2 regions of the Xylanibacillus composti genome follow, and region 2 is predicted to be linked to the other one. Evidence: riboswitches for the same ligand, from Rfam matches in the RefSeq annotation. Region 2 holds a riboswitch; the other holds the start of a gene.

Region 1 (6,653 bases), on a different contig from region 2:
CAAGGAGCGGTCCCGCAATACGATGCGCATCGGCTGCTTGCGCCGATCCTTCGTCTCCTTCCATTCGTAGAATCCGTCCGCCGGGATAATGCACCGCTTGCGCTGGAAGGAAGCGCGAAAAGCCGGCTTTTCGCGCACGGTCTCGGCGCGGGCATTTATCATTTTGAATCCGCCCTTTGCATCCTGCGCCCAATTCGGAACCAGCCCCCATTTCAATTCGCCGAGCCGATTTTTCGTTCCGTCATGCACAATTGCCGGGATGAGCTGTCCCGGGGCTACATTATATCGGGGGACATGCTCGGGAACATTCGCCTGATCGATGAAAAAACGCATTATCAGCTCCTCCACCGATACCGTGATCGTATATCTGCCACACATGCTTCCGCCTCCCCTTCCACTTTTTCCAAGTCTGCTTCGTTCGGACATCTGCGCGTTTGCATGTGCCCATCTACTTCTGTATGCTTCTGTCCGAATCCTGCCCGGCTTCCCCCACACGGGTCACGCCGCCCGTCGCAAATCGGCTGCCCGCGCACGGCAAGCGCACAAATTGATGTTTTCCACAATTGACCTCTTGAAATGCGAATATTTGTTCGGTATTCTGTATATACGAATAAAGAACGTGCGTTCGCATTTTGTCAAGATTCGGGAGGGAACCACTATGGGATTGAAGCTGGGCAAATACGTCGGCCAGACGATCGAAATCATTTACATCGATCGTCTTCAGCGCATCTCCCAGCGGCTGATTACCGTGCGTCGCGTCGATGACGGCATCATCCGCGCTTTTTGCCACAAGCAGCAGGGGCCGCGCGTATTTCGCGTTGAGCAAATCTTGGCGGCCGCACCGGCGACAGGACGGCGAATCGGATGAATCGCGCGCCGATAGAAACGCCTGCGGATCTGCAGCATGTCAAGCAGGCAGTTCTGTACCCTGTGCTGATCGATGTGCTGGAACGGGATATGCGGACGCTCGATACCCTCCAATTAAAGATGCCGCGGGTCTACATCTCCAGCTTGCGGCGCACGCAGGAGCAGATCCATGCCGATCTCGTTCATGTGCGGCGGCAGCTGCAGAGGCGTGGAATCAAGATTTATGAGATGAAGCGAACGTCTCAGGGATTGGAGGCCTGTTACGTATGCCGCGGCTACCATCGTCATTTTTCCATGCTGTGGAGCTTGGTCCGGACGGAGGCGGAGAGGCGGCTGGCCGCCTACATGCAGGGGCCGCTGGCAGATCAGGAGCAGGCCTGAACCTGACTCCGGGCACGTTTTCGTTGGACTGCTGCCCCGCTTTCCGCAATTTGTTTTCGCAACCGCATACTGCTGCCCCCCATTATTTCCCGTAGCTCTCAAGCAGCTTAGACATCTCATTCAGATACTTGGTCAACCGCACACTGATTTCCGATCTTACAACATCGCGAACCATCCCGAACCGCTCCTCATACCCTCTGCAGATAATTTTGTGATACACCACTACATCCACCTGCTCTTCAGTCATGACCTTGATATTTCGTCTCGTTAGTTCTTTGCGGAGCAGGTACATGTCTTTCTCGATTCGGTTCATTAGTATTTGTGTTGAGAACAAGAAATGCCGGCGCAGAATATTGGGTGAATTCTTGATGTCGTCTGCTGCCTTTTGGACCATAGTCAACATAAGAGGCAACAGGATAAAATCTCGAATCATGGCGAGTTCTTCTGTTGTTGGGCGATTAAGATTTTTAGGTTGGTTTCGTTTTTCGTATTGCTCCACATGTTCTGTGAGTGCCATTTTCGATTCCCAACGGCCATTGCCGTCCAGTTTGCTCATGCCCAATGACCTCCTATTTGAGCCGCCCTTTCATAAGCCTGACCCGTTTCCATCAGAGACGACGCTCGAACAATAGAAGCCGGGCCGAAACGATCCTTGATTTGGTCAATTGTTTTCGAGCGGAGAATAAGCTTCTCCCGATCCTCAAACAGGTCCAGTTGATACACATCATCGGCGGAAAGTCCAGTGAGCGTAATATGCAAATGGGTAATGGGCATGCGTCTCCAATATTTTGCAAATAACGAGTATGCAGCCGCACCGACTTCATGTTCCAAGTAAGTTGGCCGAAACAACGTCACTTGCCTGCCGAAACTTGACGATCTGTATCCGTCTGTTTCAGCGGCTGCCACGCTTATAACCCGTCCCATATATCCGTATCGACGTGCGCGGCGGCAAACTTCGATCACGAGTTCGAGCATAAGGGGCTCGATATCTTCCATCGTCCTGTACTTCCCCCATCTCAGAGCTCTCCCATTATTAATCACCTTGATTTGCTTGCGCATGCCTGCGATAACCGGACTCGGATCAATTCCGTTAGCAGTTTGCCAATAATACTCCGCCTGGATGTCGCTCTGCTTCCCCATTTCGTAACGCATGCGTCTCTTGAATTCTCCAAGATCCAGTCGGGCGATATCACCAATTGTAAGAAGCCCCATGTGCGCGAAGTGGCGAGTCATGCGGCTAGCCACCATAAACATCTGATGGATTGGCAAAGGCCAAAGGTCAGACTCGATATTATCTTTCGAAAGCGTATATACGCCTCCGGGGACTTTCTTTGCGAAATTGTCCGTGGCCATTTTGGCGAGGATTTTGGTGGGACCTATCCCAACGCGCGTCCATATACCCGTTGAAAGTTGAACCCGCGCTTGAATTTGGCGAGCAATCTCATCGGCGGAACCGCCGAATAACGACAAAGACCCTGTCACGTCAAGAAACTGTTCATCAACTGAATACGGCTCAACTTGATCTGTAAAGGATTCATATATTTCCGTCATAAATAAAGAGACGGAAATATACGTCTGCATCCGCGGGCGGATAACGACCAATTCCGGACACTTAGCCAGCGCCTCTCCGACGCGTTCAGCCGTTGTAACTCCCTGCGACTTGGCTGCCGGACATGCAGCGAGAATAATCCCGCTTTTACGCGCCGGATCTCCGACAGCAACCGGTTTATCGCGATATTCAGGATGCGCTGCCTTCTCTATAGATGCGTAAAAACTAAGCCCATCGACCAACATGATGACTCGCTCCTTCATATCGAACCTCCGATCAGCTTTGGACGATCTTCAGGGTACGGGGTTCAACAGACTTCCAGCCAATGATTTCGTTCTTTTTTACCTGAAGTTGCTTTTTTGCAATCATATAGGCGGACCTCCAATTCGGAACATTTGTTCTTGTATAGTGTATACAGAATACCGAACATATATTCTTATTTCAAGGGGGATTTTTTGGCAATATGCAAGGCTGAAAAAAGGTATAGGGTGTAGCAGCAGCATCGGATAGTTAACATCAAATTCGATTCCGCTGAAGCAGCTGACGACCCAAAAAAAGTTAGTTCCTAGGTCCTATGATGATAGTCGCAGAAAAAGAAGGTTTTTGACGATTTTTGGCGAATACGTGTAAGGAATGATGAAGATGACGTCATACCAGCGATAAGGGCAAACCGCGCGAAAGCACGGGACGCAAAGCTACGGACCTAAAGCATCGCCATGCTATGGTCGCCGGGCCGCCGAACGGGTATCAGTTGCAAGGCTTGCATCTCCTGCAGCCTCCTCTTACTCGACTTCAGCTATGCTCCCCGTGCTTTGTACCTGTAGCCGCCTTGTTGCCATGATTTACACGGAGGATCCCTATGCAGTCAGCAACGTTACCGGCTAACAGCAACATCAAGCGAGTGGTGTATGGAGCGCTCCTCGCGTGTTCCATAACGCTTACCTTATTCCCCGGCAAATGGTTTCTAGGCATCGATTTATTTGCCGGCAGCCTGTTCTTAATCCTGCTTGTCGGTCGCTACCAGGCAAGGGCCGCATTCGCCGGAGCACTGGCCACCTATTCCGTGGCCTCGATCACAGGCGCTCTCGACTGGGTTCCCGCTTTGATCCACACTGCCCACATTGCCTGGCTTTGCTGGTATATACGCAAGCAGCCGCAAGGGTTGATCTTAGGCAGCGCGCTGTATTGGATCGCTGCCGGAGGACCGCTGCTGGCCGCCTATTATGTTTGGCAGAATGGCCGGTTCGATCAGGTTGGCATCATTCTGCTGCAGATCGAATGGATCGTCGCGCTGATATGCGTGCTGTTGGCTGATATTTGTTTGGCCTACGTGCCCCTTGGCCGCAAATCCTCCAAACAGAAGGCCGGTGTTTCCGGTTACTATTTTTCCCGGATGATGATTCATCTGACGCTGGCTGTTCTCCTGATTCCCTATATGATCTACGTCACCTATACCGGGTACCGGGGAGAAGCCGCTATCTCCCAATCGATCAAAGGCCATTTCCACTCGCAGATGCAGAGTGCGCGCTCCTATCTCGATACGATATCTGCCGAAGCGATCACATCTTTGCAGCTGCATAGCCGACTGGAGTCGACCATGATCAGCAAATGGCTGGAGGAGATCGCCAGCGAGACCGATTCGGAATTCGTTATTCTTACCGCAGACAATCGCATATTGGCTGCCAGCTCGTCTGACTTCCCGCAAGCGGGCGAACCATTCTTGTGGCAAGCGGGCAGCGAGCGGATCGTCCAGCAGGAGACGTACTGGCAGTGGCTGCCCCGGGGCGCATTTCCCCATGAGCTGGAACGCTATCTCCATGCTTACTTGATCCAGGAAGCGATTCAGCCGTCGAAACGCCTGAAGTTCGTCCTGATCGCACCCTATGCTCCTTACATTAAGGAGCATCTCGCCAGCTTGGAAGCGAAATTAAGCCTTCTGCTAAACTTCAGCCTGCTCATCCTGCTGCTCAACCTGCTGTTCCAGCGTGTGTTCTTCCAGCCGCTTTCCCGGCTGGCGGCTGCTACGACCGGTATCCCGAGCCGATTGCAAAACGGCACGTCTATCGAGTGGAAGAAGAGCGGCATGGTTGAAATCGATTCCCTGGTCCATAATTTCCAGGCCGTGTCGGCAGAGCTAAGGGAAATGTTCGATCATGCCCATCGGCTTGCCTACTATGATTCACTGACCGGACTGAAGAATCGGCCGAGCATGCAGAAGGAGCTGGAGAAGATGTTCCAGAGCCGGAAGCCTTCAGAGCAAATAGCGGTCATCTTCTTCGATCTGGACCGATTCAAGCAGGTAAACGATTCTCTGGGCCACGCCCTGGGCGATCAGCTGCTGCAGGTCGTTGCCAAACGGCTGTCCGCGATGCAAAGCGAACGTGTCCGTCTGTTTCGCCTGAGCGGAGACGAATTCGTCATGGTAGTGGAAGGCCAGGAGGAGATCACGCCGGAAGCCGCCGCCGAATCGATACTGAAGCTGATTCGCCAACCCATCAGCATTGAGCCCCATGAGCTGCGCGTTACGTCCAGCGTAGGCATCGCGCTCTACCCGGAGCACGGACAGACCGCCGATGAGCTGATGAGGCAGGCCGATTCAGCCATGTATTCAGCCAAGGAAAGCGGCGGAGACAGCTATGCGCTGTACACGGACTCGCTGAAAGCGCAAATCACCGATCGGCTCTGGCTGGAGAATCACCTGCGCAGCGCGCTGGAAAACCAGGAGTTCGTCCTGCACTATCAGCCGATTGTAGATGCGGGGACTGGCAGCATACGCGGAATGGAGGCGCTGATTCGCTGGCATCATCCGGAGCGAGGCATGATATCGCCTGCCCGCTTCATCCCGATAGCTGAGCAGACCGGCATTATCATTCCGATCGGTGAATGGGTGCTGCGCGAAGCCTGCCGGCAGAACAAAGCCTGGCAGAATGAAGGATTGGAAAACCTGCATGTGGCGGTGAATCTGTCTGCCAGACAATTCCACTCGCCTCATCTGATCAGGAATATCTGTGACATTCTCAACGAGACAGGCATGGAACCGCAGTACCTGGAACTTGAAATTACAGAAGGCTTTATCATCCACAATACCGAGTACGTCAGACAAGTGCTGCGCGAATTGGAGGCGATGGGCGTCTCGGTATCCATAGACGACTTCGGCACCGGTTACTCATCCTTGTCCCAGCTGCAGCAATTCCCGGTGCATGCGGTGAAGATCGACCGCTCCTTCGTTCGCAATATTGGCGAGAATACGCATAACCGTTCCATCGTGCGCGCCATTATTGAGCTGGCTCACGGCATGGGTCTGAAGGTTGTAGCCGAAGGCATCGAGTCAGAGGACGAACGGGATTTCCTCATCCAGCACCGCTGCGACAGGATGCAGGGATACTTGCTTGGGCGTCCGTGTGATGCCGAGCAATTCGGACAGCTGCTGCGCCGGCTTCAGAAGGAATCAAAACGAAGGCAGATTAGGGGGGACTAGCATGAGGCTTTGGTTTCAAGGGATCATCGCAGGCTTGCTTATGCTCTTGGCGGGATGCGGCGGTATTTCCCCAGGCCATGAGCAGGCCGTACCTAAGCCCGGGCATGGCGACCTTCCATCACAAGCGACACTTCACGCAACAGAAGCTTCGGACAAGCTCGAAATCTGGTCCTATTACGACCTGGGGGAGAGGAACCGCGCCAAGATTCGCGAGCTGCTGCCAGACTTGGATATATCCTTCCAGGTCGCCTCCTATTATCAGGCCATCGACCTGTACAAGAAGGCGCTGACCCGCGATGAAGTACCGGATATCTTCATCCTCGAGACCGCTTGGTTAGGCAGCTTCAATGATTCGCTAGCCTTCGAAGACCTGGCGGC
Region 2 (11,204 bases):
CCGTCCCCTCAAGCATGCTGCAGATTAATCGTTCGCGCACAAGCTCGGTTACCGCCTGGACGGATTGATGCAGGAATTCGCGCTCGCTGCCCTGCATCTCGTCCAATCGAGATTTGGCTCGCCGCATCGTTTGCTCCAGCTCACTGCCGCATACCGGCTTTAGCAGATAGTCGAAGGCCCCGTACCGAAGCGCCTCCCGCAAATTCTCGAATTCGCCGTATCCGCTGAGCAGCACCACAACCATCGACGGTCTTTCCGTCATAACGCGCTTCAGCAGCTCCAATCCATTCATGACAGGCATGCGAATATCTGTAATGACGATATGGGGCTCGAGCTTGTTGATTTGCCACAACGCTTCCTCGCCATTCGAGGCTTTGCCAACTACCTGAAGCCCCAACTTATCCCAAGGAATGACGAAAGACAAGCCGCGAAGAATCATGGGTTCATCATCCACCACAAGCACACGATATTGCTGATTCATCCGTCTCACCTCCGATCTTCTTTTCAGCGAGGACAATCGCCTGCCCAATTTGAGCTGCAGCTTCAGCAATCCCCCCCTGCTATACGAATAATTTCCAGACAAATGCTCCTTCCTCGAAAGCGACAGCGAAGTCTAGACAGGAAAGCACGCAAGCCATACCTGTAATCGCTTCCAAAAAGTAAATGCTAGAAAACTCCTTTCTTTGTGCTGCAGCGCTCAATACCATAGATTAAATGAATTTTCTACCGGTGGTTGGAAGATGCAGGCGACAGAACGGGAAATCGTTTTCCCCATCTGGATACAATCTGGCATAGACAACATCCTGTCTTGGTATTATCCCTGCATATCATTCTCCGAGCACTCCGCACGTGCCACAACTCTCTCTCTTATTCAATTGCAGTGGCGTTTTATCCTTCTTCCTAACGGGGAAGAGCGAAACAGGGCCCCCGGCCGTCCCCATGGCGCGAACCGACTGACTGCCGCTCATCTCTTTAGCAGACGAGTTGCGTTGCCGCGTCCTGCCCATTCCCTCTATCATTCATCACATTCCCCCACCCTCTATAAGATTGCAGCATGAAAAACAAAGCGCTCCCCTTCCTACTCTTATTATAAAACTATTTAATCAAGTTGAAACATTGGGTCACAAGTTGAAAATATTTCGAATCGGGTTTGTGAAAATTAGATGAGGGCAAAAAAAGCGATCAGGCGGGGCATGATGCCCAAGGCCCGCAATTCCCCTGCCTGATCTCCGCGCCTACGCTCCCCTGGACGCTCCTTGGGCATGTACCTTCTGATGCGGACGCTTGGATTGAAGCAGCAGCACCGCCAGCAATGTCACAAGCCCAATCGCGCTGAAAGCCATGTTCGGGATGATCAACAAAATGCCTGCCGGGAACAGCACAAGTCTCTCCCAGGCATGTGCGGGCCGGATCAAAAAGCCGATGACAGCGCTGCTGATGCCCACCATGCCAATTATCGCGGTGAGGACAGCAAATGCGAGCCCTGCAGGACTATAGTCAATTAACAGCAGCTGCGGATTCGTCACAAAGACAAAAGGTACGATGTATGCAGCAGCAGCCAGCTTGAAGGCGGTTACCCCGCTTTGGAAAGGATTAGCTCTGGCCAGTCCTGCGCCTGCATAGGCCGCGAGACAGACGGGCGGCGTAATATCTGCGACGATCCCAAAATAAAAGACGAACATATGCGCAGCCAAAATCGGCACATCCAGGCCCAGTATCAAAGCCGGCGCCGCCATTGTAGCTGTCACTACGTAGTTGGCCGTTGTCGGCAGTCCCATCCCCAGGATGAGACACGCAATCATGGTGAAGAAGAGCGTGAAGAACAACTGGCCGCCGCCCAATGTAATAATGCCGTCGGCTATACGGCCGCCCAGCCCGGTCTGTACGACTACGCCGACGATGATGCCCGCGCAGGCGCATGCCGCAATAACCGGCAGCGCAACGCGCGCTCCCTGCTCCATCGCGCCAAGCACGCTCTTGAAGGACATGCGCGTATCCCGGCGAAACAGGCTGACGAGGAAGGATACGGCTATGCCCAACAGCGCGGCGCGCATCGGTGTCCGGCCGCTGAGCAAAGTATAGAAGATGACAAGAATGGGCAAGAGCAAGTAACCGCGCTCAATCAGCAGACGCCGCAAGTTCGGCAGCGCGCTCTTGGGCAGGCCGACGATGCCCCGTTTTCTCGATTCGAAGTGAACGCCGAGGAAGACGCCGCTGAAGTAAAGCATGGCCGGAATGATGGCAGCCAGCATAATTTGGCTGTAGGGCGTTTCCGTATACGTTGCCATGATAAAGGCGGCAGCGCCCATAATCGGCGGCATAATCTGTCCCCCCGTCGAAGCGGAGGCTTCGGCCGCTGCCGCGAACTCCGGCCGGTATCCGGCCTTCTTCATCATTGGAATCGTGAAGGAGCCTGATCCTACCGTATTGGCTACAGAACTGCCTGACACCATGCCCTGCATAGCGCTGGCAACAACAGCCGCCTTCCCTTGACCTCCGGTGAAGCGCCCCGTCAAGGCAAATGCCAAATCGTTGAAGAACGATCCGATGCCTGTCCGGATTAGCATGACCCCGAACAACAGGAACAAAAAGATGAAGGTCGAGGACACCTGAATCGGCGTACTGAATATTCCCTTTGTCGTCAAATACAGATCAGCTGCCAACTTGCTCCATTCAAATCCCCGGTGCGCGAACAGCTTCGTCGGAATCCAATTGCCATACATGGCGTAGAGCAGAGCGACAACCGAAACCACGACGATCGGAAGTCCTACGCTTCTTCGCGCTGCCTCCAGCACCAGCAGGACTCCCAAACTGGCGACGACATAATCCATCCGCGCGTACCCGATTACGATGGCTTCCGTCACCAGCCGCTCATAGAAGATGACGTTGTAATAGCCGACCGCCAAGGCGGCAAAAGCCAGCACTGCGTCGTACCACGGTACTGTGCGCTGCACCCTCTGCAGGCCTTTGCGAATCGGGTACAGAAGAAAAATCAGACCAAGCCCTGTCCCCAAGTGAATCGGCCCCTGGATTCTCGCCTCATAGGCGCCGCGGTACGCTGTGAACAGGTGGAACAACGTAAGCGAGATAGCGAGGAACGACACTACCCATACCCATTTCCCAAGCTGCTTGCGGTAGGTGCTTTCCCGGTCATACTTCTCCAGTATCTCATCGGCGGACACTGCATCGGATTTCACGGAGTGGGTGGGCGGCACATCCCCGGCAACCGACTGCCGCCTGGCTTGTTCGCGCTCGTTCAAGGGTCTCACCGCCTTCGCTAAGATTTAGTAAGGAGACAAGCTTTCCTATGGGTAAAAAAGGGCCGGGACACCAAGTGTCGAGGCCCTCGTTATATCCAGTTCGCCTTATCCGCCTAATCCATCAATCCGATTTCCTGATAATACTTCTGCGCGCCGGGATGAATCGGCAAGCCATTCGATCCGTTCAGCGCATTCTCTTGTGTCGTATGACTGGACTGCGGATGTGTATTATCCCCGTTATGCTCAATCATCACCCTTGCCAGTTCGTACGCCAAATCCTCATCCACTGTATCCGTATTGGCCACGAGTATCGCAAAGGCTGAAATCGTATGCGCATCGGCTTCCAGCCACTCATAGGAGCCAGCCGAAATGGCAAACCCGGAGTAACCGCTGTTGGCTTCTATATGTGCCAGCGCATCGCCCGTTACTTCCAGAAACTTCACATCCCGTGTTGCCGCCTGCAGCTCATCGATACCGGCGTCCGGCAACCCCAACAGGCCGAACGAAGCGTCGATCGTACCGTCCTGCAGCTTCGCTTTCGCATCGCCAAACCCTTCCTGATAGGCTACATAGTCTCCATCCTGCAGGCCGTATGCCTCCAGAATTAGCTTTGCGGCTGCTTGTGTGCCGCTGCCCGGCGGCCCGATGGCCACGCGCTTGCCTGCCAAATCGGCGATCGTCTCGACCCCTGTCGACTCCCTCGATACGATCTGCATGACTTCCGGATAAATATGACCGATGAACGCGAAATTCTCTACGGGATTTCCTTCGAATTCTCCTTTGCCTTCATAAGCATCGATAGCCGGCAAATTGACAGACATGCCGAGATCAAATTCCCCGCGGCTGATTTTCGCCAGGTTCTCAACAGAAGCACCCGACTCCGTTGAGGTTACGTTAATATGTTCGATCTGATTATTCCACACATTCGCCATCTCTGCACCCAACGGGAAATAGGTTCCCCCTTGGCTGCCCGTTCCCATAAGCAGATCCGTTGTGCCTGCCCCTGAACCGCAAGCCGCCAGCACAGCCACGCTTAAGACAAGGATAAATCCAGATACAATACGACGCTTCACTTGCAACATCCTCCTTATTCAGCATATTGAGGTTCCCAGCTTTCATCATTACAGGCATAGAATGATAGATAGTTAAATAGATTATCGCCCAAGGGAATTTATGTAAGCATTATACCATAAAGTCTGAATTATTTGAATCCTTTATGAATCGCTTGTACATTCTGCGACGTGTCAACGGGCGCCGCTTTTTACTCATATGTATGGCTCTGTGCAGTGAATATGCGAAAAAAAAAAACTGCTTCCCCTGTGAAATCAACATCCTGATGTTGAAACGGCGCCAAGTTTGCCTTCTATTATTTTTGCTTATAAATCGACTGTGCGATGCTCCATTCCACCTATCCCGCATACGTACCGTACCAGCAAAAAGGCTGTCCTGCCATGTCATCACTTGACCGGCGGGACAGCCTTGTTCATGCTCCTGCGAATTTATAGTTTGAACTTGCTGACCATCTGGTTCAATTCCTCTGCAAGCACAGCCAAATGCTCTGCATTGCTTGTAATTTCCTCCATCGAACTGTTCTGCTGCTGGGCCGAGGCAGAGGTCTGTTCGACGCCGGCCGCGCCCTCCTCCGATACGGAGGCAATTTCCTGGCTCGTCGTTCCGATTTTCTCGCCATGCCTGCTGATCGCTTTGAGTCCCATCGACACGCTGCCTATGCGCTCGACCATCTGATTGACGGCTTCCGTAATGCTGTCGAACGTTTCCTTGGTCGCGTTCATGGATTGCGTGCCTTCCTCTACCTCCTGGTATCCGCCCTGCAGCGACTCAACCATCACTTGAGTGTCCTTCTGAATGCCCGCGATAATGCCGGTCACTTCGTTAACAGAACGCTCAACCTGCTCGGACAGCTTCTTCACCTCAGACGCGACTACCGCGAAACCTCTGCCGTGTTCGCCTGCGCGGGCCGCCTCGATCGAAGCGTTGAGCGCTAGCAGGTTTGTCTGCGAAGCAATTTCCTGAATTACCTGCACCAGATTGGAAATATTGCCCGCGCTTTGTTCCAGATTCCGCATCTTGCCGAGCGCATCCTGGACAATGCCATTGATCGCCGTCATCTGCTTGGCCGTCTGTTCCATCTGAACCGTGCCATTCGTCGACTGGGCCAGAACGTTCGCCGATGCGTCATTCAGCGCGTCGCCATCCTGATTGGCCACAGCTACCTGCTCGTTCAATGTTTCAACCAGCTCGGCAATTTCGGTAGCGGAACGAGCCTGTATTTCAGTCCCGGAAGCGAGTTCCTGCATCGTAGTTGCGATTTGCTCGCTGCCTGCCTTGACCTCTCTCGCCATTTGCGTCAATTCCTCGCTCTGGCTGGAAACTGTCTGAGAGATGGATGAGATGCCCCTGACCATCTCGCGCAGGCTGCTGCTCATATAATTAATCGTCTTCGCCAATTGCCCGATCTCGTCCCGGCTTTCATAGCTGATATTCTTCACAGCAAGATTGCCGTTCGCGATTTCGCCGCCAATCTCTATGACTTCCTTAATATTGCGACTGATCAAGCGACTTACAAAATATGTAATGAACAAACTTAGAATCAAGGAAACGATAACGGCACCGATCAGCATATAGAGTGAAAACGCTGCCTGGGCATTGGCGTCCTCTACCGCCGCAATCTGCTCCGCCGAGACAATTTCGATAAGCTCTCCCAAAATGCTGACCGTTTCTGCGCGAAGCGACGCGGTCTCTCCCCGCAGCAGCTCTACTTCTATCATATTGCCGGCATTCAGTGCAGGCACCAGCTTCTCCAGAAACAGCTCGTTATACTTGCTGTCGCTTTCGATAACGCGTTCGAAAATTTCCAGAAACTCCGCCGATTCATCCAGACCAGCCCGAATCTCTTGCTCCAGCTGATTGAATCTCGCACTGCGCTCCTGAAACTCGGAAATCGGAACCGCGCTCCAAGTTTGAATGAAATCGGCAATCCGAATATCCTTGGCCCGGAACAGCGAACCCATTTCGCTCATCTTCAACGCTCGTTCTCCTGTTCTTTCCACCTCATTGATTTCTCTGCCGACATTGTTCAGCAGTATAGCAACCATCACAGTTGAGGCCACGAACAAGACGATCGTGATAGCGAGAGGAATGCCATACTTCTGGCTCAACGACATGTTTTTGAATCTGAACTTGCTTAACCATCCACCCATCCTTTTCATCTCTCCAGTCTTCTCCAAAGTTGTCCAATAGCGCAAAAAAACCGCCCGAATGCGGGCAGTCCTCTTGATCGTGCAGCTGGCTGGCTTTCCTTTAAGGAAGAAGCCCCTATAGCTTTGCGTCCTATTCTTTCGAATAGTTTGCCCTTGTCGCTATCGCTACTAGCATTATAGCAACTCTCATGACGATATTCTACAGGAAGCGACAATTATTACTAACTTCTTCCCCTGTAGAATTGTACAATCCTCCTCTTAATCAGGAATTGCTGCTAATATGCCATTCGGCGGCTCCCGATTGTTGCTAGAACGATAGGCAATATTTGTCTGGCCATGCTACTATACGAGTGAGGGGAATTCAATGAATGAAGGAGGGAATTGATATGAGCAAGAAATTTCGCGTAAGCGCTGTCATGATGCTGATTGTCGTTGCCCTATCGTTATCGCTTGGCGGCTCTGCCGCCCCTGCAACGTACGTGCATGGGATTTTCTCCGAGCGGGCCCTGTATGTGGTCGATGGTTTGACCGGAGATCAGTATCCGGTCAGAGGCAACGCTATTGCCAGTTGGACCGAGCATCCGCTTCAGTCTGGCAATCAAGCATTTTTCAATGCCATAGTCCACAACGCTGCCGGCGACCGTTACGAATTTAGGCTCGTGTCGCTGGGGAACACAACAAACGACTCGATCTACGGGAAATTTGATATTTACAAGAACTACAATCTCGTAGCGCAGGTGACAGGAACCGCCTACGGACTTTCCCTGCCGGTCGGCAACTACTACAAGTTCTATGACTCGCAGCAAAATTGGCATGTTTCCGGCTACATCACAGATCGCCTAGACTATTAATCGTACCGCGGCAGGGCTTCCCCTCAGCCCTGCCGTTCAGCCAACTGCGCGGCAGCGAAATCACAAAAAAAAAGCCATCCTCAAGCTACAATAACTTAAGGACAGCTTTCGTTGACGCCATCTAGCCTTTCACCGAGCCGGCCGCAATGCCTTCTACGATTCGATCACTCATAATGAGAAAGGCGAGCAGAATGGGCAGGATGCTGATCATCAGGGTTGCGCCGATCGCCCCCCAGTCTGTCGAATATTGTCCGACAAAGTTCTGCACCCCTACCGTCAATGTCTTCAGCGTATCCGAGCTGATAAACGTATTGACGAACACAAACTCATTCCAATTGTAAATCATGTTGATAATGGCCGCCGTAACCATCACCGAGGAGGTCATAGGCAATATAATGCGAATGAACATGCGATTGACCGAACAGCCGTCTACAATTGCGGCTTCCTCGATTTCCCGCGGCAAGGCGTAATAAAAGCCTAGCAATATCATAATCGTAATTGGCAGGTTGAACGCTGTGTAGGAAAGTATGATGCTCCATAGATTATCGATCAGCCCAAGAGCCTGAAACAAGATGAACAGCGGGATTAGGGTGGAATGCAGCGGAATCATCAGCCCTACCATGAACAAGCCAAGAACAAGCGGCTGCAGCTTCCAGCGCATGCGCGTGAGCGCAAAGGTCGCGAAGCTCGCCAGCAAAATGGTGAGGACGACAGACACGAGCGTTACGACGATGCTGTTCACAAAATACACATCGATATTCCCCGAAGTCCATACCTTCACATAGTTATTCCAGCGGATTTCCTCTGGCAGCGCCAGTGGCGGCAAATTGAAAATTTCCTGATTGTTCTTTAAGGAAAATAAGAGCAGCCATACGAGCGGGAACAGCTGCATAACGGCTGCAATTGTCAGCAAGAAATACAGGATCAGCTTCCCCGCGATGCCCTTCTTCGAGCCGCCGCCCGTCTGGCTGACGGGCTTTTGTGTTTGTCCGCGTTTGAGCGCCAGTCCATTCGTGCTTTTCACTTGATTTCACTCCTGATCATGAATACTGGATTTTCTCCTTTGAGGCGGTCAGCTTGCGAATGAGCCAGGTAGCTGCCAGACAGATGAGCAGCAAGAAAAATCCGACTGCGCTGCCGTAGCCGAAGTCAAAGGTGCGAAATGCTTTGTGATACATGTAGGAAGCCATGACTTCACTCGCCTGGTTCGGTCCGCCATCGGTCATAATATAGATCAAATCGAAATACTTCAACGAACCGACAACCGCCAATACCACCGTAACTTTGATCACTTCCGAAATTAACGGAATCTTGATGCGGAAAGCGATTTGCCAGGCATTCGCCCCATCGATTCTGGCCGCTTCCACGATGGACTGCGGAATATTCTTCAAGGCCGCATAATAGATCAAGATGTAAAATCCAGCGTATTGCCACAGGATAGGAATAAACAGTGCGCCAAGCACAAGATTGGGATCAGCCAGCCATGCCGGTGTCTTCGCTACACCCAGCGATTCCAGGAACGTGTTCAAGATACCGGATGTCGGATGATACACCTTCAACCACAGCTGTGCAATCGCCACAGAGGAGAGCAGCATGGGAATCAGGTAAATCTTGCGAAAGATATTGACTCCGCGAATGTTGCCGCTCAGCAAAACTGCCACCAATAAATAAGGCAGCAGACTGGCGGTCGACAAGATGGCAAAGTACATAGAATGCTTCGCGCTGTTCCAGAAGGATGAATCGCTCATCAGCTTCTGGTAATTGTCCAACCCGATAAACTTCATATCGCTGATGCCGTTCCATTCCATCAAACCGTAAATGCCGGTATAGACAATGGGCACGTATACAATCCCTAGAAGCAGGCATAAGGCCGGAAGGACATAAAGGGTGAGGACGAGCTTATTGGACATGACTTTATTCATACGGTGGGGTTCCTCCTTCCTTATAAGCGCAGGAAGGGCAGGACCTTTCGGCTGGCGACCCTGCCCTTTTCTTCCCTATGCTTATTTGCCTTCCTGCAGGACGTCCTCTTGCTGTTGAGCGAACTCTTCCGGCGTAACTGCCTTGCCGAGCAGCGCCTGAACCAGGTTGTAGTGCGCTTCCGCAGCTACCGGCTTCATCTGTACGTCCAGATAAAGCGTGACTTTATTGGCTACATTCAGCTCATTCAACAAGTCGATATACATTTGCGGCAGATCAATCGTCTCCGTGTCCACCTTCGTCGCCGGGATTACCCCTGCCTCGGTAACCGAAAGCTCTCCCCAACGCTTCACAAAGTGGCTGGCGAATTGCTTGGCCTCAGCCGGGTGGTCAGAATTTTCAGACACGAACAATCCTACGCCGGGACCGCCTACCCAGTCATCCACGCCGCCTTTTCCGCCTTCCAAGACCGGGAATTTGAAGAATCCTACGCTGTCTCTGAATTCTTGCGGAATTTCTTCGTTCGTCGTGTAATTCGGCACTTCCCAAGTACCCATCAAGAACATGGCTACATTGCCGTTCAGGAATTCTGTTTTGGACTCATCATTGGACAGTCCGTTGAAGCCCTTGATGAAGGCGTTCATATCTACCAATTCCTGAAGCTCGCGTCCGGCTTCGATCAAGTCAGGATGCGTGAACGTGTTCGAAGCGACTGCTTCATCAAGCAGCTCTGGCCCACCGAGTCTTTCCGCCAAATACATGTACCAGAACGATGCCGTCCATGCGTCCTTTGCACCAAGCGTAAATGGCGTCACATTGTTGTCATTCAAGGTTTGAATAATGTTTTTCAGATCCTCGTAAGTTTCCGGAACTTCCAGATTATATTGCTCGAAGATCGCCTTGTTGTAATAGAATGGCACAATGTTCAGCTCAACCGGCAAAGCGTACGTATTGCCATCGAACGAATATGCTTCTGTCGTGCCGCCAACGAACTGATCCTTCAGGTCGCCCTCAAGCAGTTCGTTCAGGTTCGCGAATTCATTTCCGTTCACGTACGGCTCCATAAAGCCCGCTGCCCAAGTGAAGCCGATATCCGGCAGGCTGTTCGATGCGGACAATACTTTGAGCTTGTTTTTGTACTGTTCATTGTCCAATACTTCAATTGTAATTTTGACATTGCCATTGGCTTGCTCAAACTCATCTACGATTTGGTTGACCAGATTATACTGGGCCAAGCTGCTTCCTTCCGGCCACAAATGCATCAGATGCAGTTCGACCTGTTCGCCGGACTGCTCTCCTCCCCCATTTTGCGGTGTCGCATTTCCGCCTGTTCCCGTGTTGGCGCTGCCGCCGCAAGCGGCCAAAATCCAGGCGAGGGATGCGAGCAGCATTAACACTGCCATTGACTTTCGGTTCATAGTGTACTTCCCCCTATGTTTGTCAGATTGAAGGCTGCCGCATGCACCGTTGCCCAATCGGACTCGAATGAATGCGCTTTCCTTCCACTATATTGTAGCGCTCGCAGCCGGTGGAAAATAAGCCCTCTCCGATTAGGTATCCTTCCACTATTTTTAGGTGCTGCTCAATCGGAACGGTCGGACATCCGCTTGCGGTACTGCCCCGGACTTTGCTTTTCATATTCCTTGAACAACTTATTGAAATACTTTGCTGTCTTGTACCCGACCCGCTCCGCAATTTCCACGATCGGCAGCTTCGTCTGCACAAGCAGCTCCTTCGCCCGCTGCAGCCTTCTGCGCGTGACATAATCGCTGAAGGTCAGCTGCATTTCTTCTTTGAACAGGACACTGAAGTAGCTCGGGTTCAAGTGCACATGTGTCGCCACTTCCTTAAGACCGAAAGCTTGATTCAAGTGCTGGTCGATATACCGGAGGGCTTCGGCAACGGAATCGCTTATTCGCCCTTGCTGCGCGTGCGCTTCATGCAGCACTGGA

The links. A riboswitch is a leader RNA that binds a small molecule or an ion and turns the genes downstream of it on or off. The one in region 2 is predicted to bind cyclic di-GMP.
Region 1: linked by a shared signal. The riboswitch ahead of XYCOK13_RS10065 (putative bifunctional diguanylate cyclase/phosphodiesterase) and the one ahead of XYCOK13_RS00840 (methyl-accepting chemotaxis protein) in region 2 are both predicted to bind cyclic di-GMP.

What each region holds. Positions count from the first base shown of each region.
Region 1 is NZ_BOVK01000025.1:45,167-51,819, forward strand. Features, by position in the region: gene XYCOK13_RS10040 (SOS response-associated peptidase) at 1-378, opposite strand, end outside; gene XYCOK13_RS10045 (hypothetical protein) at 659-868, shown strand; gene XYCOK13_RS10050 (YhjD family protein) at 865-1,248, shown strand; gene XYCOK13_RS10055 (YhjD family protein) at 1,331-1,804, opposite strand; gene XYCOK13_RS10060 (DNA polymerase IV) at 1,801-3,060, opposite strand; cyclic di-GMP riboswitch class I at 3,452-3,538, shown strand; gene XYCOK13_RS10065 (putative bifunctional diguanylate cyclase/phosphodiesterase) at 3,657-6,275, shown strand; gene XYCOK13_RS10070 (ABC transporter substrate-binding protein) at 6,277-6,653, shown strand, end outside.
Region 2 is NZ_BOVK01000003.1:12,896-24,099, reverse strand. Features, by position in the region: gene XYCOK13_RS00855 (response regulator) at 1-481, opposite strand, end outside; gene XYCOK13_RS00850 (TRAP transporter permease) at 1,236-3,215, opposite strand; gene XYCOK13_RS00845 (TAXI family TRAP transporter solute-binding subunit) at 3,374-4,342, opposite strand; gene XYCOK13_RS00840 (methyl-accepting chemotaxis protein) at 4,760-6,481, opposite strand; cyclic di-GMP riboswitch class I at 6,559-6,643, opposite strand; gene XYCOK13_RS00835 (hypothetical protein) at 6,868-7,332, shown strand; gene XYCOK13_RS00830 (carbohydrate ABC transporter permease) at 7,454-8,356, opposite strand; gene XYCOK13_RS00825 (carbohydrate ABC transporter permease) at 8,373-9,254, opposite strand; gene XYCOK13_RS00820 (extracellular solute-binding protein) at 9,336-10,670, opposite strand; gene XYCOK13_RS00815 (response regulator transcription factor) at 10,835-11,204, opposite strand, start outside.